Regions from separate parts of the Microbispora bryophytorum genome, predicted to be linked through region 1. Evidence: riboswitches for the same ligand, from Rfam matches in the RefSeq annotation. Region 1 holds a riboswitch; the other holds the start of a gene.
The links. Region 1 has a riboswitch for glycine ahead of gcvT (glycine cleavage system aminomethyltransferase GcvT). Riboswitches for the same ligand answer to the same signal wherever they lie in the genome.
Positions count from the first base shown of each region.

Region 2: linked by a shared signal. The riboswitch ahead of gcvP (aminomethyl-transferring glycine dehydrogenase) and the one ahead of gcvT (glycine cleavage system aminomethyltransferase GcvT) in region 1 are both predicted to bind glycine.

Region 1 covers NZ_JBICTF010000009.1:32,742-48,160, reverse strand. The annotation lists gene ACGFIB_RS27640 (ABC transporter permease) at 1-371, opposite strand, end outside; gene ACGFIB_RS27635 (ABC transporter ATP-binding protein) at 375-1,118, opposite strand; gene ACGFIB_RS27630 (response regulator transcription factor) at 1,232-1,897, opposite strand; gene ACGFIB_RS27625 (sensor histidine kinase) at 2,061-3,242, opposite strand; gene ACGFIB_RS27620 (hypothetical protein) at 3,417-3,722, opposite strand; gene ACGFIB_RS27615 (hypothetical protein) at 3,844-4,242, shown strand; gene ACGFIB_RS27610 (hypothetical protein) at 4,326-4,448, opposite strand; tRNA gene ACGFIB_RS27605 (tRNA-Leu) at 4,543-4,616, opposite strand; partial or broken gene ACGFIB_RS27600 (HNH endonuclease signature motif containing protein) at 4,653-4,856, opposite strand; gene bcp (thioredoxin-dependent thiol peroxidase) at 5,145-5,612, opposite strand; gene ACGFIB_RS27590 (DUF3618 domain-containing protein) at 5,748-6,083, shown strand; gene ACGFIB_RS27585 (amino acid deaminase/aldolase) at 6,168-7,343, opposite strand; gene ACGFIB_RS27580 (DUF6286 domain-containing protein) at 7,545-8,261, shown strand; gene ACGFIB_RS27575 (hypothetical protein) at 8,263-8,754, shown strand; gene ACGFIB_RS27570 (hypothetical protein) at 8,683-10,170, opposite strand; gene ACGFIB_RS27565 (L-serine ammonia-lyase) at 10,369-11,742, opposite strand; gene gcvH (glycine cleavage system protein GcvH) at 11,776-12,168, opposite strand; gene gcvT (glycine cleavage system aminomethyltransferase GcvT) at 12,165-13,256, opposite strand; glycine riboswitch at 13,298-13,393, opposite strand; glycine riboswitch at 13,394-13,491, opposite strand; gene ACGFIB_RS27550 (AfsR/SARP family transcriptional regulator) at 13,591-14,463, opposite strand; gene ACGFIB_RS27545 (gamma-glutamyl-gamma-aminobutyrate hydrolase family protein) at 14,809-15,419, opposite strand, start outside.
Region 2 covers NZ_JBICTF010000005.1:168,231-183,649, reverse strand. The annotation lists gene ACGFIB_RS18190 (hypothetical protein) at 1-394, opposite strand, end outside; gene ACGFIB_RS18185 (TetR/AcrR family transcriptional regulator C-terminal domain-containing protein) at 545-1,111, shown strand; gene ACGFIB_RS18180 (DUF5999 family protein) at 1,435-1,635, shown strand; gene ACGFIB_RS18175 (alpha/beta hydrolase family protein) at 1,622-2,218, opposite strand; gene ACGFIB_RS18170 (hypothetical protein) at 2,312-2,734, shown strand; gene ACGFIB_RS18165 (hypothetical protein) at 2,816-3,358, opposite strand; gene gcvP (aminomethyl-transferring glycine dehydrogenase) at 3,450-6,275, opposite strand; glycine riboswitch at 6,458-6,550, opposite strand; gene ACGFIB_RS18155 (LuxR C-terminal-related transcriptional regulator) at 6,573-7,085, opposite strand; partial or broken gene ACGFIB_RS18150 (histidine kinase) at 7,424-7,990, opposite strand; gene ACGFIB_RS18145 (hypothetical protein) at 9,154-9,879, shown strand; gene ACGFIB_RS18140 (MerR family transcriptional regulator) at 9,912-10,529, opposite strand; gene ACGFIB_RS18135 (bifunctional nuclease family protein) at 10,685-11,155, opposite strand; gene ftsR (transcriptional regulator FtsR) at 11,232-11,888, opposite strand; gene ACGFIB_RS18125 (FHA domain-containing protein) at 11,908-12,411, opposite strand; gene ACGFIB_RS18120 (mannose-1-phosphate guanyltransferase) at 12,552-15,056, opposite strand; gene ACGFIB_RS18115 (CDP-alcohol phosphatidyltransferase family protein) at 15,060-15,419, opposite strand, start outside.

The DNA of each region.
Region 1 (15,419 bases):
GTGATCTTGATGCGGCTCGCCGGAATGGACACACCGGCGGTGGGGTAGTCGCCCACGACCTTGCCGTCCTTGCCGATCAGCGGCGCGTCCCCGGACACCATCGGCTGGGCGTCCTTGACGCCACGCACCGCCTTGACCGCGGCGAGCGCGCTCTCCGGCAGGTTCCCATCGGGCTCGGCGCCGTTCTTGGGCGTCACCACCACGTCCACCTTGTCGGCGTCCGCGGCGAACGACTGGGAGAACCCGGCGTCGATGGTGTCGGTGAGCACGAACGTGCCCGCGATGAAGCCGACCCCGAGCACGATCGCCAGGGAGGTGAGCACCAGGCGCAGGCGATGCGCCAGGAGCCCGGTGAGGGTGGTCCTGAACACGGCTCAGGCCTCCAGCGCCATCAGCGTGTCGAGCACGGTCTGCGGCGTCGGCCGTTCGACCTCGCTCACCAGCAGCCCGTCGCGCAGGAAGACCACCCGGTCGGCGTACGACGCCGCCACGGGGTCGTGCGTCACCATCACGATCGTCTGCCCGAGCTCGCGTACGGACCTGCGCAGGAACGCCAGCACCTCGGCGCCGCTGCGCGAGTCGAGGTTGCCGGTCGGCTCGTCGGCGAAGATCACCTGGGGCTTGCTGATGAGCGCCCGCGCCACGGCGACGCGCTGCTGCTGGCCGCCCGACAGCTCGCCCGGCTTGTGCCCGAGCCGGTCCCGCAGGCCGACCGTCTCGATCACGCGGTCGAACAACGCCTGGTCGGCCTGGCGGCCCGCGATCTCCAAGGGGAGCAGGATGTTCTGCTCGGCCGTCAGCGTCGGCAGCAGGTTGAACGCCTGAAAGATGAAACCCACGCGCTCGCGCCGCAGGAGCGTGAGCTGCTTGTCGTTCAGACCGGTGATCTCGACGTCGCCGATGATCACCTGTCCGTCCGTCACGGTGTCCAATCCGGCCAGACAGTGCATCAGGGTGGACTTGCCGGAGCCGGACGGCCCCATGATCGCCGTGAACGCCTCCGCGGCGAAGCCGACATCGATGCCGCGCAGCGCGTGCACCGCCGCGTCGCCCTCGCCGTACACCTTCGTCAGTCCCCGCGCGACGACGGCGGCGCGAACCTGGGTTGTTGTGGTCATGACGCCACGCTATGGCCGTGATCAGGGCGTTTCCTCCGCCTCGCGGACGTCCTCGGAGTGCGGCCACGGGACGGCCCCGCCGGGACGTGTGCGACTTGTGAGGTAGGCCGGACTCAGCCCCGTGGATGATCGGGGGCGACCGCGCCGGTCTCGTACGCGTAGACGACCACCTGGGCCCGGTCGCGCAGCCCCAGCTTGGCCAGGATGCGGCCGAGGTGGGTCTTCACGGTCGCCTCCGCGAGATGCAGGCGCGCCGCGATCTCGGAGTTCGACAGGCCGCGGGCCACGTGGACCATCACCTCCCGCTCCCGCGCCGTCAGCACCCCCGCGTCCTGCCGCCGCGCGTCCCCCTCCGGCAGGAGCACGGCGAAGCGGTCGAGCAGGCGGCGGGTCGTGCTCGGCGCCACCACCGCGTCCCCCGAGTGGACCGACCGGATCGCGTTGATCAGCTCGGCCGGCGGCACGTCCTTCAGCAGGAACCCCGCCGCTCCCGCCTTGATCGCGGCGAACGCGTACTCGTCGAGGTCGAACGTCGTCAGGATCAGCACCTTGGGGCCGTCCGGCGCCGCACAGATCACGCGGGCCGCCTCCACGCCGTCCATCCGCGGCATGCGGACGTCCATGAGGACCACGTCCGCCTCGACCGTGCGCAGCGCCTCGACGGCCGCCAGCCCGTTCGCCGCCTCGCCCACGACCTCGATGTCCGGCTGCGCCCCGAGGACCATCCGGAACCCGGTCCGCACCAGTTCCTGGTCGTCCACCAGCATGACGCGTATCACTGCCGCTCCGCTCGTCGTCACCGTGATCCCCGTAACCGTACGCGGCCGGGGGACAGCCGGGTCCCCGCGCTCCTGGGAAGGCCGGTCCCCACGCTCCTGGGAAGGCCGGTTCCCACGCTCGGGGGAGGGCCGGTCACCGTGGCGGAGGGACGGTGGCGTCGGGTCACGCGGCCACCCCGACGGGAATCCGGACGACTACCCGGAACCCACCGCCCGGCCGGGGAGCCGCCTGGACGCTTCCGCCGTACATCGCCGCCCTCTCCCGCATGCCGATCAGCCCGTGCCCGCCGACCAGTCGTGGCGCCGCGGCGCCCCTGCCGTCGTCGCTGATCCTCAGCTCGATCTCGCCCCCGCCGTACGTCATCTCCACCCAGGCCCGCGCGCCCGGACCGCCGTGCTTGAGCACGTTCGTCAGCGCCTCCTGCACGATCCGGTAGACGGCGAGCTGCTCACCCTCCGGCAGGGTGGGGGCGGTGCCGGACACGGTGAACTCCGTCGGCAGCCCCGAATCCCTGACCTGCCCGATCAGGTCGCCGAGCTGGGCGACGCCGGGCTGTGGAGCGTACTCCTCCGCCGGGCTGCCGGCGTCCTGCCGCAGCACGCCCACCAGCCTGCGCATCTCGGTCAGCGCCTGCCGCCCGGTCGCCGAGATCGCCTGCAGCGCGCGCCGCGCCTGCTCCGGGTCGCCGTCGATGGCGTATCCCGCGCCGTCGGCCTGGACGACCATCACGCTGACGTTGTGCGCGACCACATCGTGCAGCTCGCGGGCGATACGGGCGCGCTCGGCCGAGGCGGCGATGCGCGCCTGCTGGTCGCGCTCCCGCTCGGCCCGCTCGGCGCGTTCGACCAGGCCCTCCACATAGCGGCGGCGGGTGTTGGCGTAGATCCCGGCGAGCCAGACGGCGACGATGAAGGCCGAAGACGACAGCCACGCCCGCCCGGCCTCGGGAGTCCAGCGGATCATCGCCAGCAGCAGCCCGAGCTCCGCGACCGCCCCGGCGGCCAGCGCCCACCGGAGCGTGCGGCGCGAGACGACGTTGTACAGCGCGACGAGGACCGCGATGTTGGCGGGCAGGACGACGACGTTGAGCAGCCACTGGACGAAGCTGACGATGGCGACCACCGCGAACACCTCACGGGGGTGGTCGCGGCGCCACACCAGCGGAACGATGAGCGCGGCCGACAGCAGCAGCAGCCCGGGCACGCCGACCTGCCGTGCCCCGAACGGGCTGGACCGGCTGAAGACCTCGACGCTGATCAGGCTCAACAACGCCAGTGGAGAGACCGTGAGCGTGTCCACGAGCTTGCTGTGGCGCCGGGTCCAGGCGCGCATTCTGCCGAACACGTACCCAACCATACGTATCGGCTGCTCAGGAAGGGCTCACCCTTGCGGCGGATACGGCGGTACGACTCAGGTCGCAGCCGCCCGCCGCGTTTACGCCGTTCTTACGGATCTCGGCGCATGCTTGCTTCCGGGAACGCTTCTGTGAAGCGGGTAAAGGGAGATTTGGATGGCGGATCAGGACGCGGCGCCGCGCGGCGCAGGGGACGAGTCGCGCGGCCCGCGCCCGGAGCCGGAAACGCGGTCGGAAACGGAGCCGGAGACGGAGCCGGAGATGGGGTCGGCCGGGCCGAGTGAGCCGGCCGCGACCAGCGGATCGGCTGAGCCCGCTACGCCGGGCGCACCCGTGTCGGCCGGGCCGGCCGGTGCTGGGCCGGCCACATCCGCGCCGACCGGATCCACGTCGCCGACCGGATTTACGTCGCCGAACGGGCCGACCGCGCCGAATGGGCCCACCGCGCCGAACGGGCCGACCGCGCCCACCGCGCCACTGTCACCTCGGAACAATCCCACATCACCCTGGACCAGCCCGTTGAACATGCCCGGGGCCGCAGGGGCGGGCTCGCCCTGGTCCGGTCCCGGTAGCAGGCCCGGATCGGGATCCGTGGGCGCGCCCCCGCCCGGCAGCGGGTATGCCTTCGGCCCCGGTGGCGCGGGATGGAACGCGCCGGGCTGGCAGGACCTGCGGCCACGGTTCGCGTCCGCCCCGCGGCCCGGCGTCCCCGCGCGCCTGGCGGCCCGGCGTCCCCGCGGACACGCCGGGCAACTCGTCGCCGTCGGCGTCGCGTCCGCGATCGTCGGAGCGCTCCTCGGCGGTGGCGTCGTGGCCGTCACCAGCATGATCTGGGACCGGGCGGGCGCGGGGACGAGCTGGGACGGCGGAGGCGACCGGCAGCGTTTCTTCCCTCCAGGCAACGGTCAGGACGCGCCGCAGTCCCAGGACGGCCTGCCGCCCTGGTGCAGGCAGACCGACGCCGGAGTGCGCTGCCAGGCGCCCGGCTGAGACTTCCTTCCGGAGATCCCACAGGTGCGTGCCGGCGGAGGGGCCGGCGCGCACCTACGGGTGCCGCCGGACTCCCATGGCGGTCACTCCCGCTCGCTCTGAGCGCGGAGCAGCGCGATCGCCGTCCGGATCGCCGCGGTCCGCGAGCGCGCTTCGCCGGTGGACACGAACCACTCCAGGAAGGACAGATCGTCGGCCCCGAGCATCAGGTTCAACTTCGCGAGCGCTGGCCGCTCGGAATTCGATGACTTCCGAGTTCTCGAATGATCTCGCGGCTCGCCATTGTCATTTGAATCGCAGTGGGGTCGACGAGATTCGAACTCGCGCTGTACGGTACCTAAAACCGTTGCCTCTGCCGATTGGGCTACGACCCCTTTTCCTCTTCCTTTGCCTGCGAAATTCTCTGTTTGAGAATGGCAGTTAGGGCAAAGGAACTGCAGGTTCTCTTTTCTGTTGTCCAGCCAATTGCCGTTGATGTGGTCGATGTGCAATGTCAGCGGCCGACCCTGCCAGGCGCCGCCTATCCTACAGTCTGCGCAGACGTATGGGACTCCTACTTCCCGCAGCGCCCGCCTGAGCTTGCGAGGCTTCTCACGACCGGATCCCGGAGGCATCAGCACGAGGATCTCCACAGGCAGGTATCGCCGGGGCGTCCGTGCGCCCTTGTTCGGAGAGGGCCCGCCGAAGTGGGATGTGTCGATGCCGAAGTGCTTGAGGCGGCGACTGATGTGGGCGTGGGCGCCGCCCGACCACGGGATGCCGAGGTGGCGCAGCACGTCGGCGATGCTGCTCGCGCCGGCGGCCGCGGCGGCGAGCAATTCAGGGGTGTACTTGTACTTCGCCATGCCCCGGAATTTATCGGCCGCCGCCGACAATTCCGGGAGCGCGACGAAAGGAATATTTCAGGAAATCCCCAGCTCTTTCGTGAGCCGGGCGACGTGACCGGTGGCCTTCACGTTGTAGAGGGCCTTCTCGATCTTTCCGTCGGGGTCGACGACGAATGTGGAGCGGATGACGCCCATCACGGTCTTGCCGTAGTTCGTCTTCTCGCCGTACGCGCCGTACGCCTTGTGCACGTCCAGACCGGTGTCGGACAGCAGCGGGAAGGTCAGCGCGTCGCGCTCGCGGAACTGCCGCAGCTTGGCGGGCTTGTCCTTGGAAACGCCCAGCACCACGAAGCCCTGCTCGGTCAGCGCGCCGAGGTTGTCGCGGAAGTCGCAGGCCTGCTTGGTGCACCCGGGGGTCATCGCCGCCGGGTAGAAGTACAGGATGACCCGCCTGCCGCGGAACGACTCCAGCGAGACCTCGTTGTCGTCGGCGTCGGTCAGGGTGAAGTCCGGCGCGGCGTCGCCGGGCTGGAGCTTGCTCATCTCGTCCTCCGGAAAAAGGTGACCCGCGGCGTTCGGCGGGCAAGCGTCCACCAAACTACCGGCTCAGCCCCTGTGCGGGGCGACCGCCGGACCTGGCAGACTGATCACACACGAATACCACAGGAGGGGGATCGCATGGCGGACACCGATCCCGATGCGCTGGAACGGAAGATCGAGCGCACGCGGGCGGAGCTCGCTCGCACGGTCGACGCCATCGCGGACCGGGTGAGCCCGAAGCGGGTCGCGGAGCGTGGCGTCGAGAAGGCGAAGGCCAACGCGCGTGACTTCGTCACGTCCGTGGAGGACATGGTCCTGGGGCCGCGCACGTACGCCCCGGCCGACGGCGAGGGCGAGCAGCCCGCGGAGTATCCGGCGCCCGGCATCGCCCCGGTGCTGATCGGGATCGGCGTGGTCGTCGTCGTGGGCGCGGCCGTCGTGCTGCTGCGCCGCCGCTCCCGCCGCTCCCGCTGACCCGCCGCCCGACGACGCCGCCATGACGCGGTTCACGGCGGCGTTCGCGTCCCCGCGGGAACGATCACGAGGCCGGGCCCGCGGTCACAGGAAGGTCCTGCCCTCGCCGCGGTAGGTCGGGACCTCCTCGGCCACCCGGTCGCCCTCCACGAGGTGCAAGGCGGCGAAGCGCTCGCACAGCTCCCCGGCCTTCGCGTGGCGGAACCAGACGCGGTCGCCGAGGCGGAGGTCGGTCGCGGCCTCGCCCAGAAGCGGCGTCTGCACCTCGCCCGCCCCCTCGTCCGAGTGATACCTGAGCCCCGCCGGCAGGTACGGCTGGGGCAGCCGGGTGGGCCCGGGGGCCCCGGAGGCGGGATAGCCCCCTCCGAGCACGGTCACGACGTCGGGAGCCGGCTTGCGCACGACGGGCAGGGCGAACAGCGCCGCCGGACGGCCGGTGAAGCCCCGGTAGAAGTCGAACAGCCGGGGATGGAAGAATCCCGAGCCCGCCGCGACCTCGGTGATCGCCCGCTCGGCGACGGTCTTCTCGATGCTTCCCGTTCCGCCGCCGTTGACGAACTCCAGGTCGGCGACCTGGCGCAGGGCCTGCACGATCCGGCCGCGCCGCACGATCAGCTCGCGGCGCGACCGCTCCTGCATCCAGCGCACCGCTCGGCCGTACGGTCCCGGAACGTCGTCGCCCATCCCCGCGATCTGGGCCTCGTACGCCATGAGCCCGGTCAGCCGCACGCCGGGACGCTTGGCGATGTGAGCGGCGATCTCGGCGGCCTGCTCGGGCTCGCGGATCGGCGAGCGCAGCGCGCCCGCCCGGAACGCGCCGCCGAGGGTCACGAACCCCGCGTCGATGTCCAGGCAGACCCGGATCCGGTGGGGGAGTCGCAGGCTCTCGATGAGGTCGAGGTGCTCGGGCGAGTCCACCATGACGGTGATCTCCCGTGCCGCCACCTCGTCCGATCCGAGGGCGCGCAGCGCGGTCCTGTCCGCGGTGGGGTAGGCCACGAGCACGTCCCGCAGGCCGGTGGAGACCAGCCACAGCGCCTCGGGCAGCGTGAAGGCCATGACGCCGGAGACGCCGTCCATGGCCAGGATCCGTTCGAGCACGGCCCGGCAGCGGATCGACTTGCTGGCCACCCGGATCGGCTTGCCCCGGGCCCGGCGCACCATGGTGGCCGCGTTCGACCGGAGCGCGTCCATGTCGAGGACGGCGAAGGGCGGCTCAAGGTGGGCCGTCGCCTGGTCGAGACGCTGTCGGTCGTCCATGGGCGCAGCCTAGTACGGCGCCGCCCGGAAACACATGAGCGCGGTTCACGTTAACCGGGCCCGGGCAAAAACTCCGCAGTGGCGCCGCCATGATCGCGCAAGGCGGCGGGTGACCCGCCCGTCCCGTCACCGCTCCGTGTACCCATGGTGAGGTGACTACCGAGCGGACCCGGCACGGTGAGCGGGAAGGGTGAACGGCTGATGAGCGTCGTGCAGGGAATCCTGGCGGGTTCGTCGGCGAGGAGCGAGCAGGGCGCCGGAAGCGACTCGGGCGCCAAGGGCACCAAGGGTGGCAGCGGCGGCAAGGGCGCCAGGGGCGCGGATGTCGAGGGCGCCGGAAGCGACACAGGCGACACAGGCGACAGGGGCGCTGCGGCGGGCCGGCGGAGCGCGGTACGCGTCCTGCGGCCGGCCCGGACTCCGGCCGCTGTCATGGTCGCCGTGGTGATCGCCCTGCTCGGCTGGGTGCTCACCGCCGTGGTCGTCGCCGTCATGCTTGGCATGCTGCCGCCCTGGCGGCTGCCGTCCCGGCTGCTGAACCTCACGACGGGCGACCCGGTCGTCCCCGCCGCCGCGATCGGCATGGTCGTGTGCGGGGCGGGACTGGTGGCCCTCGCGCTCGTTCCCGGCCGTCCCCGGCTCATGCCCCTGGAATGCCGGGATCCGCTGCTCGCGATGGGACTGACCCGCGCCGGTCTGCGCCGGACGCTCGCCGCCTCGGCCCGTGAGGTCGAGCACGTCCGGCGGGCCGGCGTCCACATCCTCCGCAGGCGGATCGAGGTCGCCGTGGTGGCCGACGCGGACACGACCGGCGCCCTGCTGCGCGAGGTCGGCGCGGCGGTCGGGGACCGGCTGTCGGGCCTCGGCGTCCGGTCCCGCCAGGAGGTGGTCGTACGGCTGCGCAGGAGAGGGGGCTGAGGTGCGTCCGCGTTGGGGAAACCGCGTCGGGCTCCTGCTGGTGGGCCTCGCGCTGGTCGCGGGGGGTCTCGGCCTGCTGACCGCCGTGCGCGGGCGGCCGGGCGTGGCCCTGATCGACGCGAGCGTGGCCGACGGGAGGGTGGCCGACGGGAAGCCGTGGGCGCTGCCCCTGCTGGCCGGGGCGGCCATGGTGCTCGCGCTGGTCGCGACCCGCTGGCTCTTCCTGGCGCTCGGCTGGGGCCGGGTCGGCAGCCGCACCGGCGCCGGCATCGCCATGCTCGGCGTGGCGCTGAAGGGGATCGACGGGATCGGCCACATCTCGGTCAGGCTCGTACGCGACGGCAGGGTGCGGATTTCGGTGTCGCTGCGGCGGTCGGCCGACGTGCGGCAGGTGATCAGGCGGCTGGACGAGTCGGCGATCTCACGCGTTCGCCGCGCGGTCGGCCGCGACGACGCGCTTGCGGTCGTTCGCCTGCATGTCCGCCGCCGCTGACCGCCTCCCTGACCCCCTCCCTGACCGCCCCCCTGATCTGCCCTCTGATTTGTCCCCTGATCTGCCCTCCGCGCGCCACGGCGCGGCGGTCGCGCCCGTGCCGAGGGCGAGCCCGGCGGCCAGGCAGGCGAGCGGCACGACGGGCACCACATAGCGGTGGTCGAAGGCGGCGATCAGGGGCGGCAGCAGAAGCAGGGCCGCCGCCGCGGCCCAGGGCAGCAGCGCCGACCACCGCCTGGTCACCAGCCCGGCGAGCCCGGCCAGCAGGATCGCCGCCAGCAGCGGCCCGCGCAGGAAGCCCTGCTCCTGGTAGGCGCGCAGCCATCCCGCGAACGGCTCGACCACCTTCGTGTCCCCGGAGCTTCCCTGGTAGGCGGTGGTCAGCTCACCGGCCGTACGGCCGCCGGAGGCCACCTTGGAGGTGAACGGCTTCACCGAGGCGGGGAACACGTACGCGCTCTGCGTACCCGGGGCGGGGTAGACCTTCCGGTCCCATTCGAACGCCCACATGGCGTCGTGCAGCCCGGTCGCCAGGAAGTCGAGGGGCTGGCTGCGGATCGCCAGCGAGGCGAACTCGCTCGCCAGCCGGTCCTTGTCCTTCTTCACCCGCTGGATGGGCGAGTCGGCGGCCCAGATGTAGGCGGGCGCGGCGAGCCGGGGCCCCGACGGGCACAGCACCGCCAGTTCCTTCGGCGGCTTCATGACCGAGCAGTCGGCGAAGGTCATCGTGCGCGACCACAGCCACGTGCTGCTGCCGCCCATCCCGTACGACCCGTGGGCGTCGTGGAACCAGACGGCGTACCCGCCGAGCACGGCGGACGCGGCGGCGAGTCCGGCGAGGGCGGTCCTCCAGCGTCCGGCGAACAGCACCGGCAGCAGCGCCAGCGCGATCAGGGGCAGCCCGAGGGTGCGGGTGACCGTGGCGCATCCGAGCAGCAGCAGCGCCGCGACGACGGACCACGCGCCCGGGCGAGGGCGCCACAACAGGATCGTCACGGCGGCCACGACCAGTGCGGTGAACAGCAGGTCCGCCATGATGAGGTGTTCGAGCTGGATCTGGTGGACGTCGAGCAGCACCGGCGCCGCCGCCAGCGCCGCTCCCCAGCCCGGCAGCCGTGTCCGCCGGCGCAGCACCGCGTAGACGCAGACGGCCATGCCGAGACCGAGCAGGTGCTGGACGATCACGACGGCGGTGATACTTCCCAGCGGGCTCAGCGCCGCCAGGAACAGCGAGTAGCCGGACGGCCGCGAGGGCAGCGGCCGCAGGTCGAGGGCCGAGCTGAGGTAGGCGAAGGAATCGGCCCAGAACCACAACGCGGGCCGGTAGCCGAGCACGGCGAGCGCGCGCAGTGCGACGCCCGCGACCAGCACGACCAGGAACGCCCGATGCGGGCGCAGCGCCTCGCGCCACCTCACGTGACGGCCCTCCTCCTCGCCGGGGAAGTCACCACCTTATTGGCTCCGGCCGACGTTCTGCCCGCGTGCATGATCACGAACGGTTCCACGGCAGGTGAGGTGGGTGCTCGCCGATTTTCTGCATGATCACGAAGGGTTCCGGTGCAGGTGAGGGGCATCGCCTGCGACAAATTACAAGATCACGGCGGGGGTGGGGGGTCAGCACTCGATGACGTTGACGGCGAGGCCGCCGCGCGAGGTCTCCTTGTATTTGTCGAGCATGTCCCTGCCGGTGTCGCGCATCGTCTTGATCGCCTTGTCCAGCGACACGAAGTGGCGGCCGTCGCCGCGCAGCGCGATGCGGGCGGCGGCGATCGCCTTGATCGAGGCGACGGCGTTGCGCTCGATGCACGGGATCTGGACGAGCCCGCCGATCGGGTCGCAGGTCAGGCCGAGGTTGTGCTCGATGCCGATCTCGGCGGCGTTCTCGACCTGCTCCGGCGTCCCGCCGAGCGCCTCGGTGAGGCCCGCCGCCGCCATCGAGCAGGCCGAGCCGACCTCGCCCTGGCAGCCCACCTCCGCGCCGGAGATGGAGGCGTTCTCCTTGAACAGCACGCCGATCGCGCCCGCGGTGAGAAGGAAACGGACGACGCCGTCCTCACCGGAACCCGGGAGGAAACGCATGTAGTACGACAGAACGGCCGGGACGATACCGGCGGCGCCGTTGGTCGGCGCGGTGACGATCCGGCCGCCCGCGGCGTTCTCCTCGTTGACGGCCAGCGCGAACAGCGTGACCCAGTCCATCGCCCGCAGCGGGTCGGTCCCGTCGGTTTCACCCTGCAGCCGCCGGTGCAGCTGGTGGGCCCGGCGGCGAACCTTGAGGCCGCCCGGCAGGACGCCCTCGCGGCTGGTGCCGCGCCGTACGCACTCGGCCATGACCGCCCACAGGTGCAGCAGGCGATCCCGGATCTCCTCCTCCGTACGGCCGAAGGCCTTCTCGTTCTCCATCATCAGGCCGGAGATCGACAGGCCGGTCTCCGCGCAGTGCGCGAGCAGTTCGTGCGCGGTCGTGAAGGCGTACGGCAGCGCCGTGTCATCGGGCTTGATCCGGTCGGCGCCGGTGGCGTTCTCGTCCACCACGAAGCCGCCGCCGACCGAGTAGTACACCTTCTCGCGCAGCACCGCGTCGCCGGCGTACGCCGTGAACCGCATGCCGTTCGGGTGGTGGGGGAGCGACAGCCTGCGCTCGAAGACGAGGTGCTCGCCGACCACGAACGGGATCTCCTGCACGCCGTACAGGGTGACCGTGCCGCTCGCCCGCATCGCCGCCAGTCGTTCGTCGACGGTGTCGACGTCGACCAGTTCGGGCTTGTCGCCGGACAGGCCCAGCAGGACCGCCTTGTCACTGCCGTGGCCCTTGCCGGTCAGCCCGAGCGAGCCGTACAGGACGGCCTCGACCCGGGTGACCTTCTCCAGCAGCCCGTCCCGGTGCAGCCCGCGGGCGAACCTGTGCGCCGCCGCCATCGGGCCGCCCGTGTGCGAGCTGGACGGCCCGATCCCCACCTTGAACAGGTCGAAGACGCTGATCGCCATTGACCGTCGCCTTTCACACGTCTCCGGTGGCCGTCAGGACTCGCCGGAGGTCAGCGCGGTGTACTCCGCGGCCGACAGCAGGTCGTCCGGCTCCTGCTCCACGCGCACGCGGAACAGCCAGCCCTCGCCGTACGGGTCGGAGTTGACCAGCGAGGGGTCGTCCACGACGGCGGGGTTGATCTCGACGACCTCACCGCCGACCGGCGCGAAGATGTCGCTCACGGACTTGGTGGACTCCACCTCGCCGACCGTGTCGCCGGCCGCGACCGTCGAGCCGGCCTCCGCGTGCACCTCCACGAAAACCACGTCGCCGAGCTGCTCGGCGGCGTACGCGGTGATGCCCACCGTCACGGTGAGGCCGTCCTCGATCCCGGCCACCCACTCGTGTTCCTTGGTGTAGCTCAGGTCGTCCGGAATGGTGCTCACTTGCTCCTCCTGTAGAAAGGCAGATCGACGACGTCGACCGGTTCTTGGCTGCCCCGGATGTCCACGGCCAGGCCACCCTTGTCCAGGGCGCCCTCGTCGACGTACGCCATGGCGATCGGGCGGCCGAGGGACTGCGACGGAGCGCCGCTGGTCACCTCGCCGACGACGGCGCCCTCCCGGGTGACGGGGTAGCCGTGGCGGGGCACGCGGCGGCCGAGCGCGGCGAGCCCGACCAGGCGCCGCCTGGTGCCGTTCTCCGCTGCCCGTTCGAGGGCGGCCTTGCCCACGAAGTCGCCGGGTTTGTCGAAGCGGACGACCCGGCCGAGGCCGGCGTCGAACGGCGTGATCGCGGCGCTCAGCTCGTTGCCGTAGAGCGGCATGCCGGCTTCCAGGCGCAGCGTGTCGCGGGCCGAGAGCCCTGCGGGGACGAGCCCGGCGTCCTTGCCCGCCTCGGCGAGGGCGTTCCACAGCGGCACGGCGTGCTCGTTCGCCACGAAGAGCTCGAAGCCGTCCTCGCCGGTGTATCCGGTGCGCGCGATCAGGGCGGGCGCGCCCGCGACGACGCCGGGGACGATGGCGTAGTACTTCAGATCGTCGAGGTCGGCGTCGGTCAGCGCGGCCAGGATCCCGGCGGCGCGCGGGCCCTGCACGGCGACCAGCGCGTACTCGTCCGACCGGTCGGTCACCCGCGCGTCGTGGCCGCGGACGCGGTCGGCGAGCTCACGGGCGACGAGGGCGTAGTTGGAGGCGTTGGCGACGACCATGTACCGGTCCTCGTCGAGGCGGTAGACGATGAGATCGTCGAGGATGCCGCCGGTCTCGTTCACGATCATCGTGTAGCGGGCGCGGCCGGGCGCGAGGACGCTGAGGTGGCCCACGAGGGCGCGGTCGAGCGCCTCGCCCGCCTGTGCGCCGACGACGAAGATCTCTCCCATGTGGGACAGGTCGAACAGCCCCGCGGCCGTGCGCACCGCGTTGTGCTCGGCCGACTCACTGCCGTAACGCAGGGGCATCTGCCAGCCCGCGAAGTCGGTCAGGGTCGCGCCCAGACTTTCGTGGACCCCGCGCAGCGGGGTGGATCGGGACATGCGCACCTCGGAAGGACGGATGCTGCGTTTGACATCGGGCATCCTCCCCCTCTGTCATCGGCGCCTGAGAGCTTCGTCCGATCTTTACCGGACTTTCACCTTCGGCGAGGCCTTCCGGCCTTCTTTCCAGAGGTCACCTGGCCCGCACGGTCCTTTGCCTTGAGAGGTTCGCGGGGAGGGCTTGCTCCTTCAGGGGCCCTGACCGGATGCCAGGACGCTCTCCCGCGCGGGATCACTGGTGTCCTGCAAGCCTAGTGGTTCGCCGCCATCCCCGTAACCGGCAGGTTCGCCCCGATTTCCCCGATCGGGGTATCCGGTCCTCGCGGGGCTCTCGTCACGACCTGCGATCGCACTCGCGTGACGGCCGATGCGCCGCGCACAGACGCGTCAGAGCGGACGGAAGGTCGTCGCCGGTGAGGATCCGCTGGTGGAGGGCCTGGGTGTCGGGGGACGGCTCGGTGCCGAGGCGGTCGACCAGGGTCCGGCGCAGTCGCTGATAGGACGCCGAGGCGTCGTGGGTGCGGCCCGAGCGATGCAGCGCCAGCATGAGCTGCCGGTGCGGCCGTTCGCGCAGCGGGTGGCGCCGTGCCCACTGCGCCAGGCCGCCGACGATCTCGTGATGGTGCCCGAGCGCCAGCCGTACGTCGAAGAGGTCTTCGGTCACCGCGCGCCGGTCCTCGTCGAGCCGTTCGGCCCAGGCGGACAGCTCGTCCACGTGCCGCATCGCGGGCAGGGCGTCGCCCCGCCAGAGGCTCAGCGCGTTCTCGAACATCCTCGCCGCATTGTGGTAATCGCCATTCTCGCGAGCGATTCTGGCCTGTTCCGCGAAATGGTTGAATACTGCAGCATCCACGGATCCCGACGGGACGGAAAGAAGGTAGCCGCCGTCCAGGGTGTGCAGCGGAGAAATGTCGGGGTCGCGCGGCGAGAGGCGTCGCCGCACCTGTGCGATGTAGGTGGTAAGATTCCGCGGCGCTGATTTAGTGGGGCGGCCATTCCACAACAGATCGATGAGCCGGTCCCGGTGAACCGCGATATTGGGATTGAGCAGGAACAATGCGAGGAGTTGCCGGTGCCTCGGAGCGAGCCCGGCGATGACATCCCCTGAAGGTTTCATGGCCAGGAACGGTCCGAGCACGGCGTAAAACACGGTTCCCCTCGCATGAAAGCAGCGTGAACGCGCCGACGATGCGGCTTTGATCGCCATTTGACCATATCTCTCCCCGGCGGCTTTCGTCAAAAATACGCCGTTTCTATGTCGGCCGCTGCGGAACCCCATAAACTCCGCTCTCGCGGCCGCAATGCCCTGCCCCGTGCGCGCCGATACGCCCGATAACCCAAATGAAATCGGTTTCAGATCATGCTCTCGCCGACTGTCCATGCCGGCGGAGTGAGAGTGCGACGCCGATTACGCGATGGTCAATGATCGATTCCGGCGCTCACCGGGTCGTCGCGGCGCCGCCTCCGGCCGCGGGAGCAGGCCGGGAGCACGCGGGGCCCGGCCTCGGTGCGCCGGGCGGGTGGCCGGGCCGCTCAAGCGCGATCGGACCGCTCAAGCGCGACCGGGGCGACGCCGGCCGGCGGCGGTGACCAGGGCGTGGAACAGCGGGCCGTCCTCGTCGGCCTCCGGGTGCCACTGGACGGCCAGGGCGAACGCCGCGTCCGTGACCGCGACGGCCTCGATCGTGTCGTCGTCGGAGCGGGCGGTGACCTCCAGCCCGCCGGCCAGGCGGTCGATCGCCTGGTGGTGATAGTGGGCGGGGGTGAGGTCCTCGCCGCCGTAGATCTCGGCCAACCCCGGCGAGAGCCGTACAGGGAGGCGGCCGAACGTCCCGGGGGCGGGGGAGTGGGCGGTGTGCCCGACCACGTCGGGCAGGTGCTGGTGGAGGGTGCCGCCCAGCGCCACGTTGAGCACCTGCAGGCCCCGGCAGATGCCGAGGAACGGCAGGCCGGTGCGCAGGGCGGCCTCCATCAGCCCGAACTCCGCCTCGTCGCGGAACTCCCGGACATATCCGGTCTGTTCGGCGGGCGGCGCGCCGTAGCGGGCGGGGTCGATGTCGCCCCCGCCCGCGATGATCAGCCCGTCCAGCCGCCCGGCCAGCGCGGCCGGCTCCCCGGCGGGCGGCAGGATGACCGGCTGGCCGCCCGCCCGCGCGATGTGGT
Region 2 (15,419 bases), on a different contig from region 1:
CGCCCGTCTTGGAGGCGCGGGGCACCCGCGGGATGCCGCTGAGGCGGTGCGCCTCGCGCAGCGTGCGCAGACGGTTCACCTCGTCGGTCCACAGCGCGCCGTCGGGGGTGGCCTTCGCCTTGCGCCGGGCGATCCTGCTGTCGTAGGACTTCACGCCGAAAGTGGCGCGCTGGCCCGCCTCCGCCGCGCGCAGCCCCTCGGTCAGGGCGGCGTCGAAGCCCAGGGCCGCCTCACGCAGCTCAGGGAGCGGCGCGCCCGCCGCCTTCGCCTCCTGGAACCGCCGCTGCGCCACCCGGACCTTCTCCAGCACGTGGTCGAAGTCCTTCCGGATCTCCAGATCCGCGTGGTAGCGGACCTCCGCCTCCCGGCTCACCCGCGGACGGAAAAACGCCATCGTCAGCCCCTTCGGTATCGAACTCGCGCGATCGGACGCGCGCAATCGAACTCGCGTCGCAGTCCGTAGCGTACGCGCTCCGCGCGGGCACCCGCACCGCAGGGTGCGCCCCCCTTTACATAGTAAGGATCAGTATGGCAGCATGATCGTGTGCCTGCCAAGCGACCACCCGTCCCCCTGTCCCGCGAGCGGATCATCGACGCCGCCCTGCACATCGCCGACGGCCAGGGCCTGCGCCGGCTGACCATGCGCCGGCTCGGCGACGCCCTCCAGGTGGAGGCCATGGCGATCTACCACCACCTGCCGCGGGGCAAGGAGGCGCTGATGGACGCCCTCGCCGAGCACGTCACGACCGTGCAGGTCGATCCGGCCACCGCCGCCACCTGGCAGGACAGGGCGCGCGCCTGGGCCCGCGCGAGCCGTGCCGCGCTGCTCGAACACCCCGGCGTGCTGTCGCTGGCCCTGACCAAGCCGCCGAAGGGGTCGGCCCTCATCGCGATCACGGAGCAGATCGAGCAGTTGCGCGAGTCGGGGGCGGGCGACCCGGCCGGAGCGGTCCGCGCGCTGCGCGCCTACGTCTTCGGCAGCGTGGCGGTGGAGGTTCAGCAGTCGGGGTGGGCGGATCCGGACGCCGAGGTGCGCGACGCGCGCACCGCCGAGGGCGAGCGCGACTTCGAGCACGGCCTCGACGCGCTGGTCGCGGGCCTCGGCGGCTGAGCCCCTGGAATTTCCGGTCGGTCCGCATCGGTCGTGTCCGCCGACCGGAATCTGTGACATCTCGGTTACCCGACCGTCGGCGTGTCGAGGCCCGACCGGTGCCGCCAATGGGGCATTCTTGTGTACTAGGTCACATCAGTGTGCGCGAGCCTGCTCGGGGTGCGGTCGGGTCCCCTGCCCGACCGGCGGAAATGCTCCGAACGGACTATGTCGTACGGATGCGGCCGAGCCGCAAACTGGTGGAGTCCAGTGTGGTGTGCGTCATACCCCACGGGCACCCGGAAGACAAACAAGAGCGAACGATAAGACACGGAGCCCCGGCGATGTGCCCTCATGAACCGGCCTGTCCCAGCGCGGATGCAAAGGACCGAGAAGCCGCCCGCACGATAGCCTGTCACCCAGAGCAGGGCTGGAGCCTGCTCTGCAACGGCGTCGTGCTGTTCGAGGACACCGGCGAGCTGCTGCCCGACGGCGGCGTCATCGCCCCGCACCGCCCCACCGACATGGCCATCAGCGCCGCTTAGGCGAAAGCAGCCACCGGGCCACCACCTCGCCCACCCGGGCGGGGTCCTTTTTGAACTCGTGCCCCTCCCCGGGGAGGACCACGAGACGTGCGGCGTCCTTCTCGTCCGGCACGCCGAACGGATCCCGATCTCCGCTGACCACGAGCACGGGGATCCCCGCCTGCCGTAGTTCTTCCGCCCGTGAGCGTTCCGGCTTGCCCGGCGGGTGGAGCGGGAACGCGAGCGCCACCACCGCCTCGGCTCCGACGGCGCGCGCGGTGCGGCAGGCGACCCGCGCGCCGTTGCTGCGCCCGCCTTGGACGAGCGGCAGGTCCGGGTGGCGCTCACGAAGCGCGGCGACGATCGACAGCCACGCCTCGTCCTGCTTGACCGCCGACCCCGGCGCACGCGCGCCGCGCAGCCGGAAGGGCTGGGTCACCCGTGCGACGGTCCCCCCGATCGCCAGCACCGCGTCCCGTACGGCGAGCAGGTCGGGGGCGTCCACACCTCCCCCGGACCCGTGGGTCAGGACCAGCAGCAGCCGGGGATCGGCCGCCTCGTCCACCTCGGCCAGAGCACGGCCGTGCGGGGTCTCGATCTCCATGCGGGCGACGGTAGCGGGTCCGACCGGAGCAGGAGGACACGACCCTCCGATCGGAGGATGGCACGCCCCCGCGGAAGGGGCCAGAATGTCACAGTGACGGACATCACATCGCAGCAGCCGCCGCCCGCGACCGGGCGCCCCGTTCCTCCGCCGCTTCCTCCGCCGTCGGCGGCCTCCTCGACCCGCGAGGACCTGCGCGCCGTCATGGCGGCCCGTCGTGACCTCGGCCCCGAGTACGAGGACGCGCTGGTGGACTCGTTCCTCGACAAGCTCGACGTCGAGATCGCCGCACGAATACGCAACGAGGTGGCGGCCCAGCTGCGTCACCAGCCGCCCGGCCCCGTGGTCAAGCAGAGGGACGGCGCCGTGGGCGTGGCCATGGGGTCGCTGGCCCTGGGCATCCCCCTGACCGGGATCGCGGTGGGAAACGCGAACCTCCCGGGCCTGCTCCTGTCCTGGGGCGGGATCATCGCGGTCAACTTCGCCTACGCCGTCAGCCGCCGCTCCCAGCGCTGACGTCCGGGCGCTGACGTCCGGGCGCTGACGTCCGGGCGCTGACATCCGGCCCGTCGGTTCACCGCCGCCGGCTGAGCGTCCTCAGCCGGCCGCGCCGGCCTCCATCCCGGGACGGACGTCCCGGCCCAGGCGCAGCAGCACCTGCTCGGCGAGCGCGGGATCGGGATGGTCGAGGCCGTAGCGCCACACGGTCTCCGCGTCGGCGTCGCGGCCCCGCAGCGGCAGCGTGCGGGCCAGCAGTTCGATCGCGAGCGCGCCGGTGCCGGCGTCGGCCCCCTCCTGACGGCTGTCCTCCACGGCTCCGGCGAACTGCGCGCACGCCATCTCCAGGTGCGCCATGCCGAGCAGCACCCGCAGCCGCGCCGGGTCGGCCACCGCGCTGACCGACAGCGCCTCAAGCAGGACGTCGGCGGCCCGCTCGGGCTCGCCGTCCTCCAGCAGCCGCTCGGCCATCCGCTCGACCACGACGGACAGACCCTCGCCGGCCTCGCCGCGGTCCGGCGCGTCCTCGTCCGCGGCGAGTTCCGCGAAGATCGCGGCCGCGCCGTCGAGGTCGCCGCCTTCGGCGAGCCGGCGCGCGTGGTCGAGCCGGTCGGACCGCCGCCCGGAATCGATGGCCGTCATACAGGGGCCTCGCATGGTCGCAGGTGATGAGAAACGATCACCGCGATCTTAACGAGACCGGCCGCCGGGCGGGGCCGACATACCCAACTGATCAGTCCTCGTAGGCCTCCAGGGGCGGGCAGGAGCAGACGAGGTTGCGGTCGCCGTACGCCTGGTCGATGCGGCGCACCGGCGACCAGTACTTGTCGTCGCGCAGGCCGGGAACCGGGTAGGCGGCCACCGCCCGCGAGTACGGGTGGGTCCACTCGCCGACGGTGAGGCACTCGGCCGTGTGCGGAGCGTTGCGGAGCGGGTTGTCGGTCGCGTCGTACTCTCCCGACGCCACCTTCGCGATCTCGCCCCGGATGGCGATCATCGCGTCGGCGAAGCGGTCGAGCTCGGCCAGGTCCTCGCTCTCGGTCGGCTCGATCATGAGCGTGCCGGCGACGGGGAACGACATCGTGGGCGCGTGGAAGCCGTAGTCGATCAGCCGCTTGGCCACGTCGTCCACCGTGACGCCGGTCTCCTTGGTGATCTGGCGAAGGTCGACGATGCACTCGTGGGCGACGAGGCCGTCCTTGCCGGTGTAGAGCACCGGGTAGTGCGGCGACAGCCGCCGGGCCAGGTAGTTGGCCGACAGGATCGCCTGCTCGGTGGCCTGCCGCAGCCCGTCGGCGCCCATCATCCTGACGTACGCCCACGAGATCGGCAGGATGCCCGCCGAGCCGTACGGCGCGGCCGAGACGTGCGCCGGCAGGTGCTCGGCGAGGTGGGCCTTGACCGCGACCGGGCCGACGCCGGGACCACCGCCGCCGTGCGGGATGCAGAAGGTCTTGTGCAGGTTCAGGTGGGAGACGTCCGCGCCGAACTCGCCCAGCTTGGCCAGGCCCACCAGCGCGTTGAGGTTGGCCCCGTCGACGTAGACCTGCCCGCCGGCCTCGTGCACCCGCTCGCAGATCTCGACGATCGTCTCCTCGTACACCCCGTGGGTGGACGGGTAGGTCACCATGATCGCGGCGAGCGCGTCGCGGTGCTTGCCGATCTTGACGGCGAGATCGGCCAGGTCGACGTTGCCGCTTTCGTCGCAGGCCACCACGACGACCCGCATGCCCGCCATGACGGCGCTGGCGGCGTTGGTGCCGTGCGCGGAGGACGGGATGAGGCACACGTCGCGGCTACCCTCGCCCCTGGAGCGATGGTAGGACCTGATGGCCAGCAGCCCGGCGAACTCGCCCTGGGAGCCCGCGTTCGGCTGGATCGACACCCGGTCGTAGCCGGTGACCTCGGCCAGCCAGCCCTCCAGCGTCGCGATCAGCTCGGCGTACCCCTCGGCCTGCTCCACCGGCGCGAACGGGTGGATGGACGCGAACTCCGGCCAGGTGATGGGCTCCATCTCGGTGGTCGCGTTGAGCTTCATCGTGCAGGAGCCCAGCGGGATCATCGAGCGGTCGAGCGCGATGTCCTTGTCCTGCAGCCGCCGCAGGTAGCGCAGCATCGCCGTCTCGGACCGGTGGGAGTGGAACACCGGGTGGGTGAGGAAGTCCGAGGTCCGGTGGAGGTCGGCCGGAAACGCGTCGGAGGTCACCCGGTCGAGGTCCTCGACCACGAGGTCGGGCGCGCCGAACGCCGCCCAGACCGCCCGCAGGTGGTCCGTGGTGGTCTTCTCGTCGCAGGCGACGCCGACGTGGTCGTCGCCGGCCAGGCGCAGGTTCACGCCCCGCTCCGCGGCGGCGGCCACGACCTCGGCGGCCCGGCCGGGCACGCGGGCGAGCACGGTGTCGAAGAACTCGTCGTGGACGACCTCCACGCCGCCCTCGCGCAGCCCGGCTGCCAGGACGGCCGCGTACCGGTGCGCCCGCTGGGCGATCCTCCTGAGACCGTCCGGGCCGTGGTAGACGGCGTACATCGAGGCCATGACGGCGAGCAGGACCTGCGCGGTGCAGATGTTGCTGGTGGCCTTCTCCCGCCGGATGTGCTGCTCGCGGGTCTGCAGGGCCAGCCGGTAGGCCGTGCGGCCGTCGGCATCCACCGAGACGCCGACCAGGCGGCCCGGCATCTGCCGCTGCAGGCCCTCGCGGACGGCCATGTACGCGGCGTGGGGGCCGCCGTAGCCCAGCGGGACACCGAAGCGCTGAGAGGAGCCGACGGCGATGTCGGCGCCCTGCTCGCCCGGAGGCTCCAACAGGGTCAGCGCCAGCAGGTCGGCCGCGGCCACCAGCAGCGCCCCCTGGGCGTGCGCCCGCTCGGCGACCGCGTGGAAGGACGCCACCCGGCCGCTCGCGCCCGGATACTGGACGAGGACCCCGAAGCACTCGGGCAGCTCACCGGCGAGGTCGGACTCCACCAGCGTGATGCCGAGCGGCTCGGCGCGGGTCGCCAGCACGGCCTTGGTCTGCGGCAGCGCGTCGGCGTCCACCACGAACACGTCGGTCTTCGCCTTGCTCGCCCGCCGCGCCAGCGTCATCGCCTCGGCCGCGGCCGTCGCCTCGTCGAGCAGGGACGCACCGGCGACGTCGAGGCCGGTGAGGTCCGACACGACCGTCTGGAAGTTCAGCAGCGCCTCCAGCCGCCCCTGTGAGATCTCCGGCTGGTAGGGCGTGTACGCCGTGTACCACCCGGGGTTCTCCAGCACGTTGCGGAGGACGACACCCGGGGTGATCGTGTCGTGGTATCCGAGGCCGATCATCGGAGTCAGCACCCGGTTGCGGCCGGCGAGGGCGCGCAGCTCGGCCAGGGCCTCGGCCTCCCCCACCGCCGCGGGCAGGTTCAGCGGGCCGCGCGTGCGGATGGCCTCGGGCACGGCCACGGCGAGCAGGTCGGCCACCGACTCGTAGCCGACGGCCTCCAGCATCCGGGCGCGGCCGGCCTCGGAGGGGCCGATATGACGGGTGGCGAAGGGCGGAGCGGAAAGATCGCGAAGTGTGGACCGATCGGTCATGACAGGGGCCTCCTGGGCGGGTCGAGACCTGCGGCGACCGTCCGGCGCCCTGGGTGGCGCGGCCGGTCGTGAAGCGGTCTCCCCCTCTGTCATCGGACCTGAGAGCTTCACCGGGCCGTCGAGCCCGGCTTTCCCCTTCGGTGAGGCGCCGCCTGGCCGGCGGGCCTGCTTTTCAGAGTCGCCTCGTCCGTGCGGTACGGATGCCTGAGAGATTCCGGGGAGGTTTGCTCCTTCGGCGCCCCTGAAATGCCAGGGGTCTCTCCCGCACGAGGTCGTCGGCCGTTCCCACTCTACCGGCTACCCCGGATCGGCCCGACTCGCACCCTGCTCGAGATCGGCGCCGAGACCGGCCTGGCGGGCGCGGACGATGGCCTCGGCCCGGTCGGCGACCGCCAGCTTGGCGAAGATGGCGGTGATGTGGTTGCTCACCGTCTTGCCGCTGATGGCCAGATGCCGGGCGATCGCGGGGTTGGACCGTCCCGCCGCGATGAGGTCGAGGACCTCCCGTTCACGCGCGGTGAGCTCGGGAAAGGGCTCCGGGGCCGGCGCGCGGGAGGCCCCGACGGCGAAGAAGTCGATGATCCGGCGAGCCACGCTCGGGCCGAAGACGGCGTGTCCGGCCGCGACCGAGCGGACCGCCCAGACGATCTCCTCCTGCTTCGCGCCCTTGACCAGGTATCCGAAGGCTCCGGCGCGCATCGCCGCGAACACCGACTCGTCGTCCTCGAACATCGTGAGCACGAGCACCCGGGTGGCGGGCACGGCGCGCACGATGGCCCTGGTGGCCTCCACCCCGTTGACGCCCGGCATGTGCAGGTCCATGACCACGACATCGGGGCGCGTGAGCTGCACCTCACGGCGGGCGGCGTCGCTCCGGCGCCCCCGGAGCCGCTGTCGCTCACCTCAACGTGCAGGGCGTGATCGGCGCGCAGGGAGACCCGGCACGCCGTCGCCCCGCCGTGGCGCAGCGCGTTGGTGACCGCCTCGGTGGCGATGCGATAGGCGGCCACCTCCACCGCGGCGGGCAGCGGCGGCAGGTCGTCCGGGGCGTCGACCGTGACCACGCACCCGGCGTGCTCGCGGCGCCAGGATTGCTGGGCGCGCTGGCGCAGCGCGCCCAGCAGTCCGAGCTCGTCGAGGTCGGGCGGGCGCAGATCGTAGACGAGCCGGCGGATGTCGGCGATCGCGGCAGTCAGGTCGGCGCGCAGGTCGAGCAGGAGCCGCCCGCTCCGCTCGGGGTCGGTGTGACGCAGATTGTGGGCCGCGTCGGCCTTGAGCGTCACCGCGGTGAGCACGGTGCCGAGGCCGTCGTGCAGATCGCGGCGCAGTCGCCGGCGTTCCTCCTCCCGCGCGGCCACGATGCGCGTGCGGGACTCGCCCAGTTGCTCCGACAAACGCACCGCCTGCAGGGCCAGGCCGACCGGGGCGGCCAGCAGTCCCAGGGCCCGCCGGTCCGCGCCGGACAGCCGGCTCTCCCCCGCCCGCAGCCCGACGAGCAGGTCCGCGGGCGGCCCGCCGGCCACCTCCAGCGGCACGGTGTGCCGCAGCCGCGGCGCCCGGCCGTACGTCGCGACCAGCCGCCCGTCGGAGCTGACCGCGGCGTACGGCAGCCGCAGCGCCTCGCACACGGCACGCAAGACCCCGTCCAGGCCGGTGCCGAGCCGCAGGCCGACCCGGGCGGCGGCCGCCGCAGGATCGCGGCGCTGGCCGTACATGACCCGGTCCACCGCGGACTGTACGGCCGAGCGGGCGGGCGCGAAGGCGAGCGCGACGACCGCGGTCGCGATCAGCGGGGTGGCCGACAGCCGGTCCCGCGCCAGCGCGGACAGCCCCGCGACGATGCCCAGGTAGGCCAGCACGACGCCGAGCGTGAGCACCCCGTACACCAGCGACCGGTTGACGATCAGCTCGATGTCGTACAACCCGTGGCGCAGGATCGCCACCGTGGCCGCGGCCGGGATCAGCGGCAGGGTCAGCAGGAACAACACCGGCCCGTCGGTCGTCACGATCCGCTGCGCGTTGAGCGCGGCGAACAGTCCCACCGCCCACAGCAGCCACATCAACTGCAGCCGTGGCACCCCGCGGGACCGGCGGACGCGCAGGACGAGCGCGCCGACAGAGGCCAGCAGCACCAGCGCGTCGGCGGCGGCGAACACCGGAATCAGCCGCTGGGCGACCTCACCCGCGACGACGGGCAGCATCGGCTCCCCCATGGCCAGCCCGTCCCCCGCCAGCCCGGCCACCACGGGCAGGGTCAGGGTGGGCGTGAGCGGCAGGACGGCGAGGGTCGCGACGGCCAGCGGCCGCCAGCGCCGCGACAGCGGCCTGCCGTCGGGAAACAACTGGACGATCAGCGGAAGACAGACGGCCGGCGCCGGGATCCACACGGTGATGCCGAACAGCTCGACCGCCCGCGCCCACCCCTCCGGCAGCCCGACCGCGTCGGTGATCAGCCCGAGGCAGGCCACGCTCAGCGTGTAACAGGCGCCGTACGCCACGAACAGCAGCCCGATGCGGTGCCCGGGGCGGTGGGCGAGCACCAGCGCGCCGAACGCGGTGAAGGTCAGCGCCTGGACGCTGTTGGTCAGCAGGTAGGAGTCGTCGGCCGCGTCGGCGAAGGTGAACCCGCCGAGGAACCACGACACCCACGCCGCCGCCACCACGACGGCCGTGAGGATGAGCACCGCGACCGGACCGGCCCGCCTGACTGCCATGCGCTCATCATCGGACCCCGGCGCTCCCATCGGCCATAGGAGCGTGCTCCCGGATCACGGGGAGCATGGGACCGGAATCGGGACCATGCCCCCACGACGAAGGGAGCGGTCCGCGCCCATCCTCGGACTCGATCGGACAGCTCCCGAACTCTCGGAGGATCATCATGCAGCCGACCATCGACGCCCGCGCCGCCACCACCCCGCAGAAACCGCCGCGGGACGTGCGCGGCTTCTGGCGGGTGCTGCTCGCCGTCGTCGCTCCGCTCCCCATGCTCGGCATGGGTCTCCACTACCTGTTCAGCCCCGTGGACGGCGGCGAGTCGTTCGAGGCCACGGTCGCGGCGTACGCGGCCCACGAGCAGGCCGCGGGCGTGATCCGATGGTTCGCCCTGCCGTTCCTGGTCGGGCTGATCCCGGCCACCTTCGCCGTGGCCTGGGTGGCCCGTCGCGGCGCTCCCAGGCTCACCACGGCGGGCGTCCTCCTCGCGCTGCTCGGCGACCTGGCCGGCTTCCCCTTGATCCGCGGCGGCGACGACCTGGCGTACCTGACAGTGACCAGGCACTTCGACGTGGCGACCATGGCGAGGATTCAGAACGCGCTCGAGGACGACCCCGTACAGCTGGTGGCGAGCCTGCTGTTCATCGTGGGCATCGTCGTCGGCCTGCTACTGCTCGGCCTCGCGCTATCGCGCGGCGGCGCGGCACCGGCCTGGATGGGCCTTCTGCTCGCTGCCGGCGGGTTCACCCATCCGTTCATGCCCGGTCACACCGCGTCGGGCATCGGCCTGCTGATCACGGCCGTGGGCTTCGCCGGCGCGTCCGTCGCCCTGCTGCGTATGCGTAACGACGAGTTCGACCTGCCACCGGCCAGGCCCGGCGCGCGCGCCTGACCGTTCGAGCCCGGTGATAGCCGGGGCATCCGTCAGCCGGTCCTGCGGGCCTTTCTCCGGCGGGCCAGCTCGTCCGACGGATGGTCCCCCTCCGCATCCGGAGCGGCCTCCGCGCGCTCACCCGGAAGCTCGGCCAGCGATCCCTCGACCTCCCGCCACACCCGCCCGAGCGCGATGCCGAACACACCCTGGCCGCCCTGCAGCAGATCGATCACCTCGTCGGCGCTCGTGCACTCGTAGACGCTCACGCCGTCGCTCATCAAGGTGATCTGGGCCAGGTCGTTGACGCCGCGGTCGCGCAGATGCTGAACGGCGGTGCGTATCTGCTGGAGGGAGACCCCCGTGTCCAGAAGACGTTTGACGACCTTCAGGACGAGGATGTCGCGGAAGCTGTACAGTCGCTGGGACCCGGATCCCTGGGCGGCCCTTATCGTCGGGAGCACCAGCTCGGTCCGGGCCCAGTAGTCGAGCTGCCGGTAGGTGATCCCGGCCGCGGCACACGCCGTGGGCCCGCGGTATCCGATGCCCTGAGGCAGCGCCGTCGGCTGCTCGTCGAACAGCAGGCCCTGTTCGCCGGCGCGCTCGCGCGCCGCCTGCCGAACCGGGTCGTGCTGGCCGGCCGACTTACCCTCGCCGCTGCTGACCGCCACTGCGGACCTCCGGCTTTCTCTCATCCCACGGTCTGATCTGGGGGTTCGTGAATTACAACCGTGGTTTCCCTTGCACCGTAGGACCGGGGCCATCGTCAGTCAACGACCCCGTCCGGCGCGTCGTGAAGCGTAATCTCCCGAAATCGTCCGGCACGTCAGCCCGCCCGGCCGAAGTCTTCCGGTGTGATTTTGTCCAGGAACTCGCGAAACTTCTCCACTTCGTCTTCCTGGTCGTCGGGCATGCTCACGCCCGCCTCCTGGATCACGTCCTCACTCGCGTAAATCGTCGCACCCGTACGCAACGCCAGCGCGATCGAGTCCGAAGGACGGGCGCTGACCTCCACACCGTTGGAGAAGACCAGATCGGCGAAGAAGATGCCATCGCGGAGCGCGACGATGTTGACGGTGCGCAACCGCACCCCCAGGGCCTCAAGAACGTCACGGAACAAGTCGTGGGTGAGCGGCCGGGGCGGGGGCTCCTCCGCCTGGGCCAGCGCGATGGCGGTCGCCTCGGTCATCCCGATCCAGATCGGCAGGTACCGATCACCGCTCGCCTCCTTCAGGAGAACGATCGGCTGGTTGGTGGGCATCTCAACGCGAACCCCCACGACCTCCATCTGCAACACGGGCGGCTCCGTCTCAAGCGTCGCGGCATATCACCAGGCATTCAACGTAACACCCACGGAGGTGCGGATGTGCCGGTCACCGCCCCAGAACGCCGCGAACACTCCCACGCAGTAATGCATTGTGCAGTTCCTGGAGAAGTCCGGAGATCTCCCGGGCGGTCTCGTCCGCCTCCGCGATCGCCCCCGGCGCCTTGCGCCGCAGCAGCGGGGCCACCGCCTGCTCGATGAGACCGGTCTCCCGCTCCACCACGGCGCGGACCGCCCTCAGGTGCCGCGCCCGCAGGCCGAACCGCGCCAGCGCCCCCACGCTGCGCGCGACCTCCAGCGCCTCCCCGTCGTAGCGGCGCGCCACGGCCGCGACCAGGCCGAAGCTCTCCATCTCGGTCAGGGTCTCCTCGTCGATGCCGGCGGCCTCGATGAGCTCCTCCCGGCTGAGACGCACGGGCGGGGCGCCGTCGGACACCGCGTGCGGACGGGCCGCCTGCTCGTCCAGCTGATCCTTGATCACACGGAGCGGCAGGTACTGGTCACGCTGCGCACGCAGGATGTACCGCAGGCGCTCGACGTCGTTGTAGGTGAACTTGCGGTAGCCCGACGGGCTCCGCTGGGGCTCGATCAGCCCCTCACCCTCCAGAAACCGGATCTTGGAGACGGTCACGTCCGGGAACTCGACCTGCAGCAGGGCGAGCACCTCCCCGATGCTCATGAACGCCCGTACGGCCTGCGCGCTCATGACTCCTCCTCCTCACCGATCACAGCCCTCCGGGACCACGCGTGAGGAACACCAGCCGGAACTTGCCGATCTGCACCTCGTCGCCGCCCTGCAAGGGGGACTCCTCGATGCGCTCCCGGTTGACGTAGCTGCCGTTGAGGCTGCCCACGTCACGCACGGTGAACTGGCCGCCGCGCCGGTAGAACTCCACGTGCCTCCTGGACACGGTCACATCGTCCAGGAAAATGTCGCTTTCCGGGTGGCGACCCGCCGTAGTGAGGTCGCTGTCGAGCAGAAATCGGCTCCCCGCGTTCGGACCCCGCATGACCACCAGAAGAGCCGTGCCGGGCGGCAACTGCTCGACCGAGGCCCTGTCCGGCAGAAGCGTCTGGCCCGTCTCCGCCTCAAGCGCCTCAAGTGAGATCGTCGAGGTGGTGTCGGCTGCGACGGGCGCCGGAGCGCTCAGCGGCGAACCGCATCGTGAGCAGAAACGGGCATCCTCGGGGTTGGCATGACCGCACTGCGTGCAGTAGACGCTGGGCATCGAACGGCTCGGCCTCTCTCACGACTTGCTCTAGGACTAGCTCAAACTGCGAATGCCGCAACTTACGCTGATCAGGCACAAAGGTCAAGACCGCGGCTGGGCGCGGACTGACCAACGCTACAGCCAGCGGAGGTTCAATGTCATCTAGCACCCGCTGCTTGTTCGACGACGCGGGCCCAGCGCTCCAGGAGTGCCTGGGCGGTGTCCATGTCGTGGCCCTCCGCCCACAGGTGGGTGACGGCCTCGGCGGGGTCGGGCAGGACGAGGGCCCAGCTCCCGTCGTCCTCCACGACGCGGACGCCGTCGGTGGTGTCCAGGCGGTGGCCCTCGGCCGCCTCGACGACCGAGCGCATCACGGCCCCCTTGTGCGCCCAGGGCGTGGGAACGGTCCGCTTGAGCAGCTTGGCCTCCGGGATGCGGGCGTCGATCTGGCTGAGCGACAGCCGGGTGCGCGCGACCAGGCCGAGCAGGCGCAGGAACACCGCCAGGCCGTCCACGGTGGGCGCGAACTCCGGGACGATGAAGCCGCCCTTCCCGTCGCCCGCGAAGATCGTGTCGGGATGCCGGGCCGACCGCGTCAGCGTGTCGAGGCTGGTGGCCGTCCAGTCGACCTGCACGCCGTGGAAGCGGCACACCATCTCCGCCACCCGGGTCGTGGTGACCGGCAGGGCCACCCGGCCGCCCCGGCGCTCGGCCGCCACCAGGTCGAGCACGACGAGCAGGGCCCGCTCCTCGCTGATCAGCTGGCCCATCTCGTCCACGAGGGACACGCGCTCCCCCACCGGGTCGAACCGTACGCCGAAGGCGGCCCGCGCCGAGGCCACCAGCTCCGCCAGGCGCTGCAGGTCGCGGCGGCGCTCGGCGAGCGTCTCGGTCGGCGAGGCGTCGTCGAGGCGGTTGTTCACGGTGAGCACGTCGACCCCGGCCCGGCCCAGCAGGCTCGGCAGCACGAGCGAGGAGGTGCCGCCCGCGCAGTCGACCACGACCTTCATCTCGGCGTCCTTCACCCCGGACATGTCGATGCAGGCCAGCAGCTCCCGCGCGTACGTGTCGACGGCGCGGGCCGGGAAGGTCAGCTCGGCGATCTCGCCGGGGAAGGCCCGGCGGTACTCCTGCCGGGAGAAGACCCGCTCCAGCTTGCGCTGGGCCGCCTGGGACAGGTCGGCCCCCGTCTCGTCCATGAACACGATGTCGACGCTCTGGGGGTCGCCCGCCGTGGTGCGCACGGCGATGCCGCCCCGGACGTTCTCCCGTGAGGTGTTGAACCTGGCGACCGGCAGGGCGGCGGCCTCCAGATCGACCACGTTGATCGCGCTGGAGTTCAGCGCGCTGATCACCGCTCGCTTGAGCGCCCGGGCCGCGCGCGAGGCGTCGCGGGAGGTGACGACGGTGTCGCCCTTGCGCAGCGTCGTGGCGTACGCGCTGGCCAGCCGTACGCACAGCTCCGGGGTGATCTCGACGTTGACCAGCCCGGACACCCCGCGGGGGCCGAACAGGCTGCGCTGGCCGCGCGACTCCCAGATGACGCTGGTGTTGACGACCGTGCCCGCCTCGATCGTCTTGAACGGGTAGATCTTCACGCCGGAGGAGACGTACGCCTCGGCCTCGATGACGCACTCGTCGCCGACGACGGCGTTCTCCTCGATCCTCGCGCCGGTCATCACGTCGGTGTTCTTGCCGATCACACAGCCGCGCAGGTGGGCGGCGGGGCCGACGTACACGTTGTCGCTGACCACGGCGCGGTGGAGGAAGGCGCCCTCCTTGACGACGGCGTTGCTGCCGAGCACCGTGTACTCCCGCAGTTCGGCGCCGGCCTCGACCTTGGCGTAGTCGCCGATGTAGAGGGGGCCCTTGAGCACCGCCTCGGGGTCCACCGAGGCGCCCTCTGCGGCCCACACGCCCGGAGCCAGCTCGAACGCGTCGAAGTCGACCTTGACCTTGCCCTCAAGCACGTCGGCCTGGGCCTTGAGGTAGCTCTCGTGCGTGCCGACGTCCTCCCAGTAGCCCTCGGCCACGTAGCCGAACAGCCGGCAGCCCCGTTCGAGCATGTCGGGGAAGACGTCGGACGACCAGTCGACCGACTGGCCGGGGGCGATCTCGTCGAGGACCGACGGCTCCATGATGTAGATGCCGGTGTTGACCGTGTCGGAGAACACCTGGCCCCAGGTGGGCTTCTCCAGGAAGCGCTGGATGCGGCCGTTGTCGTCCACGATGATGATCCCGAACTCCAGCGGGTTGGGCACGCGCTTGAGCCCGATGGTGACCAGCGCCCGGTTCTCGCGGTGGAAGCGGAGCATGTCGGTCAGGTCGATGTCGGTGAGCGCGTCTCCGGAGATGACCAGGAAGCGGTCGTCGCGGAGCTTGTCGGCGGCGTTCTTCACGCTGCCGGCCGTGCCGAGGGGGATCTCCTCGGTGGCGTAGTGGAGGGTCATGCCCAGCTCGTCGCCGTCGCCGAAGTAGTTGCGGATCAGCGCGGCCAGGAACTGCACGGTCACCACAGTCTCGGTGAACCCGTGCCGCTTGAGCAGCCGGAGCACATGCTCCATGATCGGCCGATTGATGATGGGGAGCAGGGGCTTGGGCTGGTTCGCGGTCATCGGCCGCAGCCGTGTCCCCTCCCCGCCCGCCATGACGACGGCCTTCACGGGTCACCCCTTCGTTAGCTGGCGCACCTGTACGACATACAACACCCCCGCCCACCAATACAGACCAGTTCCCCAGATGGCGAAGGCCCATCCGAAGATCGCGGCAATCTCGGCGTACCATCCCTCGTGCGAGGCGAGGAACAGCAGCGGGAAGGCGTACATCAGGGCGGCGGTGCCGGCCTTGCCGAGGAAGTGGACGGGCAGCGCCGGGCCGTACCCGTGCCGCCGCAGCACGGGCGGCATCCACAGCAGCAGCACGTCGCGCAGCGGCACCGCGAGCGCCAGCCACCAGGGGACGGCGCCCCGCAGCACCAGGCCGACCAGGGTGGCGAGGATGTAGAGCCGGTCGGCGAGCGGGTCGAT